One region of the Alteromonas sp. AWJ4_197 genome, then DNA from elsewhere that is predicted to be linked to it. Evidence: predicted binding sites of a transcription regulator. Region 1 holds the regulator's gene; the other holds the start of a gene.
The links. The regulator ArgR, encoded in region 1, controls arginine synthesis, uptake and breakdown. The targets are predictions, from matches to a motif close to ANTGAATANNTATTCANT.
Positions count from the first base shown of each region.

Region 2: the regulator ArgR is predicted to act here: its motif matches at 4,770-4,787, upstream of ACXAGC_RS00550 (aspartate aminotransferase family protein).

Region 1 is NZ_JBSWWW010000008.1:119,125-127,007, reverse strand. It holds gene ACXAGC_RS18460 (efflux RND transporter permease subunit) at 1-862, opposite strand, end outside; gene ACXAGC_RS18455 (efflux RND transporter periplasmic adaptor subunit) at 862-2,034, opposite strand; gene argR (transcriptional regulator ArgR) at 2,292-2,756, opposite strand; gene mdh (malate dehydrogenase) at 2,982-3,920, shown strand; gene ACXAGC_RS18440 (NADPH cytochrome P450 oxidoreductase family protein) at 4,059-5,381, opposite strand; gene ACXAGC_RS18435 (PepSY-associated TM helix domain-containing protein) at 5,394-5,993, opposite strand; gene ACXAGC_RS18430 (TonB-dependent hemoglobin/transferrin/lactoferrin family receptor) at 6,136-7,883, opposite strand, start outside.
Region 2 is NZ_JBSWWW010000001.1:106,530-114,412, reverse strand. It holds gene ACXAGC_RS00565 (2-oxoadipate dioxygenase/decarboxylase family protein) at 15-821, opposite strand; gene astD (succinylglutamate-semialdehyde dehydrogenase) at 840-2,309, opposite strand; gene astA (arginine N-succinyltransferase) at 2,325-3,362, opposite strand; gene ACXAGC_RS00550 (aspartate aminotransferase family protein) at 3,389-4,594, opposite strand; gene ACXAGC_RS00545 (HDOD domain-containing protein) at 4,956-6,185, opposite strand; gene ACXAGC_RS00540 (anthranilate synthase component II) at 6,259-6,843, opposite strand; gene trpS (tryptophan--tRNA ligase) at 6,870-7,880, opposite strand.

The DNA of each region.
Region 1 (7,883 bases):
ATGCAGGATGACCGTCGAGACGGGGAACAGCTGTGTACGATTCACTGCCCATTTCAACACGGGCAACCTGAGATAACCGTACATCGGTGCCCTGGCGGTCAGACTTCACAATGATGTTTTTAAAATCGGAAACACTCTGCAGCATGGACTGAGCCGTTACGGTAGCATTCAGCTCCTGCGTATCGGGAGAGGGCATGTCACCGATTTTACCGGCGGGTACCTGCACGTTCTGGGCGCTCAGGGCAGAGGTAATATCTGAGGGCATCAGTTCGTATGCCGCCAGCTTTGCCGGGTCGAGCCATATGCGCATGGCATACTGGGAACCGAATACGTTGATATCACCCACACCTTCAGTACGGGCAATGGTGTCCTGCATATTTGAGGCGATATAATCCGAGATATCGAACTCAGAGTCCTCGTCGGTTTCGTCGTAAACAGCAGCAATAAGCAGCATATCGCTTTGCGATTTGGTTACCGTCACCCCTTCAGATTGCACGGCAGAAGGCAAGCGGGAGTTCACCTGTTGCACTTTATTCTGAACCTGTACCTGCGCGTAATCGGCATCCGTTCCCTGCTCAAATGTCAGCGAGATACTGGCACTGCCGCTGGATGAGCTGGAGGAAGAAAAATATAATAGTCCGTCAAGACCAGTAAGCTGCTGTTCCAGTACCTGCGTGACGCTGTTCTCCACGGTTTGGGCGTCTGCACCGGAATAGTTGGCACTGATGCTCACAGTAGGCGGCGCAATATCAGGGTATTGGGCAATGGGTAAAGAGAGTATGGAAGCGGTTCCCGCCAGCATAATAATAATGGCGACAACCCAGGAGAATACGGGCTTATCTATGAAGAATCGGGCGAACATTACTCATTTCCTTCCTGATTTTTTGCTTTCGGCGCTGCCACTCTGCCATCTTCGTTCAGCGTGACTTCAGTAACGGTGATGTCTGCGCCGTCCTGTAAACCGTCGATGCCTTCCACTATCACTTTTTCACCGGCCTTGATGCCGGACTCAGTCAGCCATTTATTACCGGTGGCTTCCTGTAAGGTCAGCGACCTTTTCACTGCTTTACTCCCTGAAGCTACCCAGGCGAAAGCATTGCCTTTATTGTCAAACTGCACGGCTTGCTGGGGTACAAGAATCGCGTTTTCGTCTACCGCTATGGTGACTTTGGTGCGGATAAACATGCCAGGCATGAGAATGCCGTCCGGATTGGGAAAAGTCGCCCGTAGGGTAATAGAGCCGGTTGCTTCATCAACAGCTACTTCATGCATAGTGAAGGAGCCGGTTTCATCATATTCAGTATTGTTTTCCAGCATGGCGATAACATCACTTGAGCCGGATGTTACGCCCTCACGCTGCATCATGGCACGGCGCTCAAGCACACCTTCGCTGGTTTCTGTCATATCTATATAAATCGGGTCGAGTTTGCGAATGGTGGTTAACGCCGTGTCCTGGCCCTGAGTAAGCAATGCGCCTTCGGTCACATTAGAAATACCGGTACGGCCACTGATGGGTGCAGTAATGCGGGTAAAAGCAAGATTCACATTGGCAGAGTCCAGTGCCGCCTGCGCTTTCGCCAGTGAGGCCTGAGCAACCAGATAGTCTGCATGGGCGTTATCGGCATCTTGTTGGGAAATGCCTTCTATCTTTAATAAGTTCTGGTAGCGCTCATCAATAAGCCGGGTTGACTCCACAGACGCTTTGGCGCTCACCAAGTCTGCTTTGGCTTCGTTTACGCTGGCGCGATAGGTTGAATCGTCAATCTGATAGAGTAGTTGCCCTTTTTCTACAAAACTGCCTTCTTCAAACAAACGCTGTTCGAGCACGCCGCCGACCTGTGGCCTAATCTGAGCGGTTTGTTGTGCAACAACACGGCCTTGCAGCGTGCGGGTAATCGGGAACGTTTGTGTGGCTATGGTAATTGCACTAACGGCGGTGGCGCGGGGCGCAGAGCTTTGATTTTGTGTTGTGTCACTGCAGGCTGAAAGGGTAAGCAGGCTGGTGAGAACACAGAGGGTGGTGGCGATCTTCATGGCGATTCCTTGTTTAATCCGGAGCTGACGGCACTAAGCGCTTTCCCGTCAGTTTGCTGAAGCAGAGTGTATCGACAAGGAGGGTTAAGGCAGGGTTAACGCGGTTTTATGAGAAGGCAAATTAGCGAAAAAGCGGGACGAATTTACTCATTCACCGGCGTTTTTGCCGTGAATGAACGCGCCATTTACAAAGGGGGTACAATGCTGAAGGAATAAAAAAAGCACCTGAAAAGGTGCTTTGTGCAATAGCAACTGTGTCAGACGTTTTCGAACAGGTTCTCTACGCGCTGACGAATTTCTTCGATACGGGTGACGTCAGCCGGGGCGATAAAAATCGTATCATCACCGGCAATGGTACCCAGCACGCCGTCTTTCTGACTCAGAGAGTCAAGCAATCTTGCGATAAGCTGTGCGGCACCGGGGCTGGTTCTTATGATTACCATCACATTATTGTGTACAATGTCGAGCACGAGCTGTTTAAGCGGACTTTTCGCCGTAGGCATGCCAAGTTCAGGTGGTAAACAGTAAACCATATCACCGCGGGCATTTCGCGTTCTTACCGCGCCGAATTTACTCAGCATACGGGACACTTTTGATTGGCTGATGTTATCAAAACCCTGTGATTTCAGTGCTTCAACGATTTCACCCTGAGACCCGAAGCTTTCTGCTTTCAGGATCTCTTTGAAGGCTTTGATCATCTTTTCTTGTTTTACGTTAGCCATATTTTCCTGTCGTATTTGGTGTTTAAGGGTACAAACCGCTATTATTGTGCCGTAGTCATCACATTTAAGCAATATTTATGCATATCCATTCAAATTATTGCATAATCTTGCGGCTTATACCCATTATGCATGCATAAGACCATTGGGTGATTGAGTTTTTTTACGCGTTGATTTACTGTGACGCTCCGTTTTTTTGACGAGTAACTATTCCATAGGAGAAATGGTATGAAAGTAGCCGTGTTAGGTGCTGCCGGTGGTATTGGTCAAGCGCTGTCATTGTTGTTGAAAACACAATTGCCAGCAGGTTCTGAATTAGCGTTATATGACGTTGCGCCAGTTGTTCCTGGTGTTGCTGTTGACCTGAGCCACATCCCCACCGCGGTGAAAGTTACCGGTCATGGTAAAGATGATCTGGCTGATGCGCTTACCGGTTGTGACGTTGTTCTTATTCCGGCCGGCGTTCCGCGTAAGCCTGGTATGGACCGTTCTGACCTGTTCAACATCAATGCCGGTATCGTTAAGAACCTGATTGAAGGTGTTGCTGATAACTGTCCTTCTGCTTGTGTTGGTATTATCACTAACCCTGTAAACACTACTGTTGCTATCGCTGCTGAAACGCTGAAAGCAAAAGGCGTTTACGACAAGAACAAGCTGTTCGGTGTTACTACTCTGGATGTGATCCGTGCTGAGACTTTCGTGTCTGAACTGAAAGGTCTGGACGTATCAAGCGTACATGTTCCTGTAATCGGTGGTCACTCCGGTACGACTATCCTGCCTCTGCTGAGCCAGGTTGAAGGTGTTTCTTTCACTGACGAAGAAGTAGCAAGCCTGACTACACGCATCCAGAATGCAGGTACTGAGGTTGTTGAAGCGAAAGCTGGCGGCGGTTCTGCGACGCTTTCTATGGGTCAGGCTGCAGCACGTTTCTGTCTGTCTCTGGTTGCTGCAATGCAAGGTGAAAACGTTGTTGAGTACACCTATGTACAAACTGACGACAGCGATGACGCGGCATTCTTCGCACACCCTGTACGTTTAGGTCCTAACGGCGTTGAAGAGATTCTGCCATACGGCGAGCTGAGCGCTTTCGAACAAAAAGCGAAAGACGACATGCTGGAAGGCCTGCGTGGCGACATCAAAATTGGTGTTGAATTCGTAAACGGCTAATCCCGTTTCGACAATGTATTGAAAAACCGGCTCTCAAAAGCCGGTTTTTTTATGCCCTGATTTCAGGCACAGAATGAATTGTTTGAAAGTACAGGATGATTTAACGATAACAGCGCTCCTGAACGATATCAGAGCGACTTAATACACATCCCTGTGATAACGGTGGCTGTCGGTTAACTGTTGCACCTGTTCCTCTCCGAGCATCCTGATTAATGTTTGGTGTACGCCTTCACCCATACCATCGTAGCTGCCGCAAACGTATATCTGGCCGTTATTGTTTACCACATCACGAAGCGCTTCTTCGCTTTGCTGCAGCGCTTGTTGCACATACATGGGATGGTCCGGACAACGTGAGAATACCCGTTTCACGTTAACATTGGCTGCGTTCAGCGCCTGTGCAGGAATAACTTCTGACAGGATGTCATCATGTTCCCGTGTGCGTTCACCGAATAACACGTAAACCGGTGCTGTATGTTGCTGTTCTGCTGCCTGCATCCACTGAGCACGGATACCTGCCAGTCCACTGCCGGCAGCTATCAGAAGTAGTGGTTTGTTGTTAAGTGTAAGGTGGCAGGCGGGGTTTACATGCAACTTAGCTTTAACTGTGTCGTTTAACTTCAACTGCTGTGTCAGCCACCCTGAGGCCAGGCCCTGACTGCCGTCCTCTTTTATCGCCAGCCTTACAATCAATTTAATGATGTTACTTTCGCTGCTTACAGAGGCGATAGTATAGCTGCGGGCGATTTCCTCTGATGTATTCATGGGCAGTACATCAAGAATATCACCGGCTTGCCAGTGCTGAGCATTGTGCCCGGCGTAAAGATCGATTTCAAAAAGCGGGTGACGGGGACCACTGTTGAGTTGTCGCCGGCGGATAAGCGTGAAATCCTCATACGCGGGTGCAGCCACACTTGCAGATGAGTATTGTGCCAGTGCGGTAGTCTCTTCACCTTTACTGTGATCAAGCTTAACCAGTGGTGCAACGGGGCTGGCACCCAATGCATTCAACCGTTTATCAATATGTTCGCCGAAAGCACAAAAATGCGGATATTTACTGTCTCCCAGCGCGACGACTTCATACTCGAGATGAGATAAATCAATTTCGTTCCTGCGGGTGCGGTTCAGGGCTTTGAAAAATGAACGTCCGTTATCGGGCGGCTCACCATGACCGTAAGTACTTACTACAAATAAAGCCCTTTCGAATTCTTTCAGACGCTCCGGTGTGATGGCTGATAATGGCATCAGCACACCGTGTTTAAAGTCTCTGTGGTTTGCAGCATAAGCTTCTGACAGTGCCTGTGCGGTGCCTGTCTGGCTGGCCCAGGCAATAAGAATATTGCTTTCCTGAGAGTGCTGCCTCAGCAAATGCTTCCCTTTGTGTTTCCAGAACAGATAGCCAACCCAGAGGGAGTAGGCCGCTACCATAAAAAGACCCGTCAGTAGTCGTTCAAACTCGGTCACAACCAGAATACCTTAATGAATAAAAACCAGCATAATGAAAACAGGGATGAGGAAACCCAGAGCCGTTACCGGCCAGGTTGACGCTTTGTGCGGCGCCTGTTTTATCAGTAATTGCAGTCCGGTGACGGTGAAAATAATCACTACCACAGAAAAAATATCAATAAACCATTGCCATGCTGTGCCGGTATTCCGGCCTTTATGTAAATCGTTAAAGTAAGCTATCCAGCCGCGATCTGAGCCTTCGTACACTAATTCACCCATTTCGGTATCCACCGACAACCAGTGATCCTGACCGGGACCGGGCCACGAAACATACAGCTCAACACCATCCCATTCTCCTTCCTTATCTGACGGCGGCGTGATGCGCTGAGCGTCAGCCAGCCAATTTCTTAATGAAGCGGGCAGAGCGACAGAGCCTTCAGGCAACTCACTGATATCAGACAGCACATTATCCGGTAATTCCGCCTCAACATTTCTTACCTGCGGGACTACTTCAATATCCGCCGCGTGATTAAGCGTGATACCGGTTATGGCGAACATGAACATGCCAATCATGCAGATGGCGGCTGAAATCCAGTGCCATTGCCGGGCACTGCCAAGGGAAAATCGCATAGTGTTACTCTAATTCGGGAATACAGGCTTTGTAACATAATTCAAAGCAGGATAGGGATATGATAATGGGAATTATTATTTTTTGAAGTGAAGCCGGCCCGCATAGCAGGCCGGTTATCGTCATATCAGAGTAATTTGCTTATCAGAAAGTGTAAGTGATATAGGCACTTGCGCTTCGTCCCGGTTCAGAGAACCGCTGGTAACCGGTACCGCTGACACCTGAGAAGAAACCACCATTACCTGAGCGAAGATTGTCCACAACACCCCAGTTGTAGAACTCCTTATCTGTCAGGTTGTAGATAGCCGCTGTGAGTGTCAGGTTTTCTGTGATCGCATAGAAACCTGTGAGGTCAAACACGGTATAGCTTTGCGGGTAGAAGAAAGGGCCACTGCCGTTGTTCAGCGAGGTGAAACTCTTCTGATCAGACTCATCCATTCCGGCTGAATAAACCATGTGGGCTTTAATACCCCAGTTGCGCTCGTCTGAAAGGTAACCAACGCTCACCGTCGCAGAGTCAGGTGCCAGAGTCTCAAGATCATCTCCTTTATCGTAGAAGTCGAAATCATCTTCGCTGGCCGGCGTGTATTCAGACAGGTATTCACCGTCTAGGGCAGAATACGTCAGGCGACCGGTAATGTTGTCTGTGAATAAATAAAAGGCACTGAATTCAATCCCTTCAACTTTTATTTCACCGGAGTTCTGTGCCTGGGTATAGACGTCTTCTGTCAGTACTTCACTTGTACAGGTACCGGTGTAGTAACTGCAGGTCTCAATATTTACTTCAGCATCGTAAGGGGTAGAAAAGGTTTCGCTTTGGATGCGGTTTGTATAGTTTGTTCTGAACGCGCTCAGGCTGATAAAGCCTCGTTCGAACTGAGCCAGGTAGCTGATTTCATAGTTAACAGACTTTTCCGCATCCAGGTTCGGATTCGATATTTCGTCAATGTCCTGATAAACCGTGCCGGTAACTGTATCCGTAATTTCTTCGCCGGAGTTAGTACCAAAATAGAGTTCCTGCAGCGTCGGTGCTTTATAGCCCTGACTGATTTTTGCCTGAATTTCCTGACCGGGTATGAATTCATAGCTTAATCCTACTTCACCGATTAGAGCGTTAAATTGTGCATCGGAAACGCTCTGGCCCAGCGGATCGGAAAAACTGTCATTTAATTCCGGCTCATAGTCTGTTTTGTCGTAGCGTGCACCTACATACAGTTTTACTACTTCGTTCAGTGCCATGGTGTCGGCAGCATACACAGACAGGACATGTTTATCTGATGCAGGAACAAAGCCCTGATCCAGAATAGGGTAACCATCCAGTACCGGGTCGCTGGTGGTTTCACCATCGTAGCGGCGGTCATACATGATGTTTTCTACAGACACAGATTGATAATTCACACCATAAGCAAAGTCATGGTTGATATCTCCCTCAACCGACTTTTTAAGGTCGATATTCAGACTGGTGGAATCCTGTTCAAAGCTGCGATCTTCCTGACGAAGGATCACGGCACCCTGGCTTGAGTAAAGAAAAGAGGTCAGGCCGGATGTGTACAGTTGTTGATAATCTGCTTTCACTTCAATGCTGTCGAAGAAAAGGTTACCGGCATTGTCCTGTTTATAGAAAATACCCGCGCGCTCACGGTTATTTTCGTCATTACTGCTGAAATTGTAATAGCTGGCAGTTTCACCTTCAGCCGGTTCACGGGATAACGGCGTGCCATCTGAAGAGCGGTCAGTTTTTTCGTAAACCACACCAATTTGTGCATCTTCAGATAAGTTATAGGCCAGCTTCAGCAGCACGGCATCTGAAGTGTTATCCATCGGATCGGCCTGTCCACGTGCAGGTCCGGAAATATCTGCACCGTTGCTGTGGGCTTCCGTTTCATTGCCGT
Region 2 (7,883 bases), on a different contig from region 1:
TTTCTGCTGTGTAATTACTTAGCGTTTGTGCTTTCGAAAATTTTGTCAGCCGATGCAGCAACAAAGCCCTGGTACAGTTTGCCGTCAGGCAGTTCGTAGCGCTGTGCGAACTCGTAGAAGCAGGAAGGGATCTGAACCGTTTCTTCGTTCATTTCAACACCGGCTTTGTCGGCCATAGTCGATGACTGGGCTAGAAATACGTTTTCGCCACCTTTGATTTCGCCACCTGAGGTGTTAAGAACAAAACCTGCTTCCTTAAGCAGCGTGTTCACGTCAACCAGAGACTGTGTCTGACTGAGGTGGTTAACACTCACGGTGAAGTGGTTAGCCTGAAAGCCCCATGCCGCCATCCAGGCTGCATATTCAGATTCATTCAGCAGCGTATCGTAGTCTTCTCTAGACAGTGACCACTGAGGCCCTGAATAAAGAAACGTTTCGCTGGTGGTGATGCTTTCATCCATTTGCTCTACCAGCTTATGGATGATCGCCTGAGAGGCTTCTGACAGCTCTTCTACACGGAGTTCACTGATGAACACTTTAGGTTTAGTCAGGTCGGCGTGTTCGAAATGCTTTGCGGTCAGCTTTTTGGCTTCAAAGTCGTAATCGCCTTTCGCCTCGTAGCCCAGCGCCAGAAAATGCGCAGCGAGCTTATCCAGCCGGCATTTGTCGAGATTGAAAGTACGGAACGCCACATGATCGTTCACGATACTGTCACTGTTTTCCTCACCCACCAGCAGCGCATGAATTTTATGGGCTGAAGGTGTGATAGCCACATATTTGTCCCACAGGCGGTCAAATAAGGTATCTACATTTGTATGCATGTTAACTGCGTCCTTTTGCTACAGCGTTAAACCCGGGCTTAATGTACCCGGCAGGGTGACTTTTTCCAGCTCAACAGATGCTACAGGGTATGCGCAATAGTCGGCTGCGTAGTACGCGCTGGCGCGGTGGTTGCCACTTTCGCCTACACCACCAAAGGGGGCTGCACTGCTGGCTCCGGTGATCGGGCGGTTCCAGTTAACAATACCGGCACGGATACGCTGGAAGAAATAACGGTAGTCTTCTTCGCTGTCGCCCAGGAAACCTGCAGATAAACCGTAACGGGTATTGTTTGCTTCTTTGATAGCTGCATCAAAATCGGTATAGCGGATGACTTTCAGTAACGGTCCGAAATGTTCTTCGTCCGGCAAGGCATCAAGTATGTCTGTCACATCAATAATGCCAGGTGTTGCAAAGCCCTTGTTTGCTTCCGGCTGAGTCAGTTCCACAATCACTTTGCCGCCAAGAGAAACCAGTTCCGCCTGAGCATCGACCATCATTCTGGCCGCTTTGGCAGAAATCATCGCACCCATGAACGGCTGCTCCTGCGCGTCATAGTCGCCAACTTTGATGTTTTTTGTAACTTCAATCAGGCGGTTCAGGATGGTATCCCCTGCAGCACCTGATGGCAGGAATAAACGGCGGGAACAGGTACAACGCTGACCAGAGGTCACAAAGGCTGATTGCACGATGTCGTGAACGGCGGCATCAGTGTTAGCCACGTCTTTTACGATCAGCGGGTTGTTTCCGCCCATTTCCAGAGCCAGAATTTTGCCGGGATGTCCTGCAAACTGCTCGTGAAGAATTTTACCGGTACGGGAACTGCCGGTAAAGAACAGACCGTCAATACCAGCGTGCGTTGCCAGTGCTTTGCCTGTTTCTACTTCGCCCTGTACCAGATTGAGTACACCAGCCGGCAGACCTGCTTTTTCCCACAGCTTCACCATGAATTCAGCCACAGCCGGGGTTAAATCGCTGGGTTTAAACACAATGGTGTTGCCTGCCATCAGCGCAGGTACAATGTGGCCATTTGGTAAGTGGCCCGGGAAATTATACGGACCAAATACGGCTACCACACCATGGGGCTTATGGCGGATGAACGCCTGGCCTGTGGGCATAGGGTTTTCAACAGTACCGGTACGTTCATGATAGGCCTTTTCGGAAATACCGATTTTACCTGTCATGGCGCCCACTTCTGTTGCCGTTTCCCATTCAGGTTTACCTGTTTCACGGGCAATGATTTTAGCCAGTTCAGGCTTGCTGTCTGCCAGCAGTTCACCGTATTTTTTGATGACAGTCAGGCGCTCGTCAAAGCTTTGAAATGACCAGTCTGTTAACGCATTACGTGCGGCAGCGATGGCCTCGTCAACCTGTGCTGCGGTGGCAGCTTGTCCTTCCCAGATAACCTGGTCTTTTGCCGGATCAACCGACTGAATAGTGTGTCCTTGTCCAGCGACCCACTCACCATTGATAAAGTGTGTAGTTTGCATGAATCAATCCTGTCGTTAGTCCCGAAAGCTGACTGGCGCAAAACGTACCATGTCGCCTTCGTTTATATTTAGTGCCGTTGCAGCCTGGCGGGAAATGGCAGCAACATTGTTTTCTTCGCTGACCGCCAAATCAGTGGCAACGGCGCGAAAATCCGCTACAGAGGTATTAATGATGTAACAGGTCTGTCCGCCTTGTGCTGCCGTCTGGTCGTCAATGACCACCGGTAGCTTGCGGCTTGCCTGTGCTGTGCGGATATGGCTCAGATTCGCTTCTACAGTCGGGCCGGCGTCGAAAATATCTACGTAGCCACGGCAGCTGAAGCCTTCTTCCTGAAGCAGAAGCAGGGCAGGGCGGGTTTTATCATGAACCTGACCAATCACTGCTTGCGCTTCTTTACTCAATAAATTGACGTAAATGGGGTATTTGGGCATCAATTCCGCGATAAAGCGTTTATTGCCAATACCGGTAAGGTAGTCCGCAGTGGGGAAGTCCAGCGAAAAGAAATGCTCTTCCAGCCAGGCCCAGAACGGTGATTTACCTTCTTCGTCACTAACACCGCGCATTTCGGCAATGATGGTTTCTGAGAACCGTTCACGGTGCTCCATCATAAACAAAAATCGCACTTTAGACAGGAAGCGGCCGTTAATACCGCCCCTTGCCTGTTCACGCAGAAACAGCGTGCAGATTTCGGTGACGCCGGTGTAGTCGTTACACACAGAGAGAATATCCACAGTATTGTGAATATTCAGCTCACGGGAGGCATGTACAACTTTGCCCATGTGATAATGGTAGAACGCATCATCCAGACCTACAGCGGCCTCAATACCTGTGGTGCCTACCACAGTGCCGGTGGTGGTATCTTCCATAACAAAAAGATAAGACTGATTGCCGGGTTGAACCACCTGTTCGGAAAAAGCGCTTTCTGCACGACTGATTTTTTTGCGCAGCAGCGTTTCATTTACCGGTAATGACGTAAAGCCAATACCGGACTCCACTGCGATGTTGTTCAGTGCGTCGTAGTCACCAGTGTTAATAGGGCGAATAATATACATAACCGCGTTTCCGGAGCCGTTGTTTATCAGGCGTTAACTACGCTGGCTACAGCGCGCTCAAAGCGTGCCATACCATCGCGGATTTCTTCTTCTGAAATGATCAGAGAAGGAGCGAAGCGCACTACATTGGCACCGGCCACCAGGCACATCAGTTTTTCGTTTGCCGAAGCAACCAGGAAGTCACGGGCGCGGCCTTCGTAATCTTTGTTCAGGGCAGCGCCCAGTAACAGACCTTGTCCACGGATTTCTTCGAACACATTGTACTTAGCGTTGACTTCACCCAGCAGTTCACGGAACAGGTTTTCTTTTTCGATTACGCCGTTTAACACTTCCGGCGTATTCACTACGTCAAGAGCGGCTTCGGCTACTGCACATGCCAGCGGGTTACCGCCGTAAGTACTGCCGTGAGTACCGGCTTTCAGGTGAGCGGCAATTTCAGCGGTAGTCAGCATGGCACCAATCGGGAAGCCGCCGCCTAACGATTTCGCTGTGGTCAGAATATCCGGCGTCACACCCAGACCCATGTACGCGTACAGTTTGCCGGTACGGCCAACACCCGATTGCACTTCATCAAAGATCAGCAGTGCATTGTGCTTATCACACAGTTCACGCACGCCTTTTACGAAGTCAGGATCAGGAGAGATAATGCCGCCTTCACCTTGCAGAGGCTCCATCATAACCGCACAGGTTTTATCTGAAATAAGCTTTTCAAATGCTGCAAGATCGTTGTAGTCACAGTGAACAACAGCGCCGGGCTTAGGGCCAAAGCCATCAGAATACGCGGCTTGTCCGCCTACTGTTACAGTAAAGAAAGTACGACCGTGGAATCCTTTGTTAAAGGCGATGATTTCGTTTTTCTCTTCACCGAATTTTTCCAGTGCATAGCGACGTGCCAGTTTCAGTGCCGCTTCATTAGATTCAGCACCTGAGTTAGCAAAGTAAACGCGCTCGGCAAATGTGGCTTCAGTCAGCTTCTTTGCCAGACGCAGTGCAGGTTCGTTAGTGAAAACGTTACTTAAGTGCCACAACTTGCTGCCCTGTTCGGTTAATGCTTTAACCAGTGCAGGGTGGCTGTGACCCAGTACGTTTACGGCAATACCACCTGCGAAATCGATGTATTCAGCACCATCCTGATCCCAAACGCGGGAACCTTCACCACGTACCGGTACCATATTGGCCGGATTGTAGTTAGGGACCATGACCTCATCAAAGGTTGCGCGAGTTACGTTCATTATAGTTACCTCTTTTATCGGGCATCCGCTGTGCAAATGTGAAATTGTGCAGATGATGTTGGATGCGAAAAGTACGAATTAGCTATACAGTATGCCAGTTAATCGCCACTTTGTAACCTTGGGAATCCCGCTGCAGGCCTTGTTTTTAGAGGGTTTTAGCTTGTTTTGCATAAAAAGTGCATAAGCATTCAGCTTATTTGTCTAAGCTTATGCAATTTGTTAATAAGTTGAGTCAGGGCAAGTGGCGGCGGGGCGAAGGACGTACCGTGATTTTTAGCGGTATGAATGATTATCCAGTCAAAATTTTTGATTAAATTTTGTGGAAGTGCACGAAAAACGGCGATTTCGTGCACAAAAGACGTTAATCCAGAGGCGGATTCTCAATCAGAGGAAGCTGAAAAATGTCAGTGGATTTCAGAATGTCACGTTCGCTTCTGACAAAGCCCGTTTTATGCAGTGCCAGCGGGATTTCGTCTTTGTTCAGAAATTTACTCTGGTGCAACATACGTACAGCGGCATAAGCTTTGGCTTTCTTGTAAAGCTCTGTGAGATCGTGAGGGTGTTGATCATTCTCTGTGATTTCAATAAACGGCAGCGCAAGGCGCAGACGTTTAAATTGCAGTATCTCTAACAGCCTTGCTGTGAGCGGCTCAGAAAATTCCTGCTGCATAGCAATAAGGTAATTTGCCGATGGCTGTACTTTCGCCATCGCTCCGTGCTGTTCAGTGTCCTTTGCAATTTCAGCTTCTCTTAACAATGCAATCTGCGCCTGTTCAAAGGCTTTAAAATACAACCGTGATACCGCACACCGTCCCAGCTGGGAAAGAGTCCCTGCGGTGAATGCTTCATGGGGCGGTAAATCATAATCATCAGCCAGTGCGCGCATAGTCAGACCCGTTGACTGAGCGAATTGCATGATACGATTTTTAATGTCCGGATACGGATCGGTAATTTTCGGCAGAGCCCGGCGCAGAATCATGGCCGGCAGCAATAAACGGAGGTTTTCAATACCGATAAAGCTCAGCGCCGTGCGTAAGGTTTCCACCGGAATCACTTTTCCCTTAGAGTCCTTACGACGAAACTTAGGTGCATTTACCACGGTCATGAGGTCATCGTAGAGCCATGGTAGTGCCGCAGCATGAGGTTCAATGCGGGAAATAGATGTGGCCCTGACTGACAGAATATCCAGCAGCGGTGCAACGTCATGACTCAGGTTAAGTACAGAGGTAAGGACCACCTCTGTATTGTCTATTTCATCTTTCAGCAACTCAAAAACGTACTGATGAAGTTCGGCGTTAACACGGTCTAACAGACTGGCTTCTGACTGTGCCTGAAGCTGTTTGTTTTTAATGGCGACTTTTTCAACATGCAGCAAACGGCGACGGGCATCGCCCTGTTCCGACTGGGCAAACGCCACTTCCCCCGGACTGCGGCGGCCCATCATCTGAGACACCCGCGCAGGCGCAATCAGCAGGTTATCAAACCTCTCATTGATTGGGGGTAAGTTGTCAGGGGTATGCTCCACTACCGGGCGGCTCCTGCGTACGTCATTTTTATTCGGGGTGCTGTCGGGTACAGAAAATGAAAGCATATCGGGCTACCGGAAAAATCATAGTAACCTGTTATCGGCCGGAGTATGACTTTTTTTGAATACTTTTTGAATATTATGCATCTGCCAGCGTAATAAACCGCTGCAAAATAGCGTGGCCATGCTCTGTCAGCAGTGACTCCGGGTGAAATTGGACACCCCACAGAGGCAGCGTTCTGTGGGCAATCGCCATAATTTCCCGCTGACCACTTTCGTTAATACACCAGGCTTCCACTGACAAACTGTCCGGCAAGGTTTCAGGTTCAAGTACCAGTGAGTGATACCGGGTGACAGTGTATCCGTCGGGTAAGTCGCTGAACATTCCCGTATTATTGTGAAAAAGGGCAGAGGTTTTACCGTGTCTGACCTTATCTGCCCGCGTGACTTTACCGCCGAATACCTGACCAATAGACTGGTGCCCCAGGCAAACTCCCAGCATAGGAATTTTACCGGCAAAGTGGTCAATGGCACTGAGGGTAATACCGGCTTCATCCGGCGTGCAGGGACCCGGTGACAACACCAGGTATTGCGGTGCCAGCGCGGCGATTTGCTCAAGGGAGATTTCGTCGTTACGCACCACTTTTACCTGCTGGCCCAGCTCAGTGAAGTAGCGGGCCAGGTTATGGGTAAAGGAATCGAAGTTATCAATTAATAACAACACAAACTGACTCCGTATATTGTGCCGGCTTAGCGTGGACGGGGAATGAAGCCCAGTGTGTCGTAAACCTTATCCAGTGTGTTAGCTGCACGGGCTGAGGCTTTTTCTGCCCCTTTTTTCATGACTTCATCAAGATAAGCACGATCTTCCCGTAACGCTTTGAAGCGCGTTTGTACTGGCTCAAGCAGTGCAACGACAGCAGAAGCCACATCGCCTTTAAGGTGACCATACATTTTATCTTCGTATTCAGGAACCAGTTCATCAATGGAACGGCCTGTAGACAGAGACAATAATGTCAGCAGGTTAGATACACCCGGCTTTTCTTCAGTGTCGAAATAAATGCGTGCCTGTTCATCAGAATCAGTTACCGCACTTTTGATTTTCTTTGTGAGCTTCTTTGGATCTTCGAGCAAGCCGATGAAGTTTTTCGGATTGTCGTCAGATTTAGACATCTTCTTGCCGGGATCCTGCAGGCTCATAATGCGTGCGCCGAATTCAGGGATGAACGGATCCGGGATAGCAAACATATCGCCGTAGATGTTGTTCATACGTGTGGCAACATCACGGGCCAGTTCCAGGTGTTGTTTCTGGTCGTCACCTACCGGTACCTGATTTGCCTGATATAACAGAATATCTGCGGCCATCAGTGCCGGATAGGTGAAAAGGCCGGCGTTGATATTGGTTACATTCTTCGCAGACTTGTCTTTAAACTGAGTCATGCGGTTCAGCTCACCCATCTGAGTATAGCAGTTCAGGATCCAGGCCAGCTGGGCATGTTCGGGTACATGGGACTGCACGAACAAGGTGCTCTTTTCGGGGTCAATGCCGCAGGCCAGGTATAAGGCCAGACCGTCAAGGCAGGCTTCCCGTAACGCCGCGGGCTCCTGACGCACCGTAATGGCATGTAAATCTACCAGCATATACAGGCAATCGTGATCATCCTGCATGGCAACCCACTGTTTGAGGGCTCCCATGTAATTACCGATAGTAAGTTGTCCTGAGGGCTGACAGCCACTTAATACAATGGGTTTGTTACTCATTTC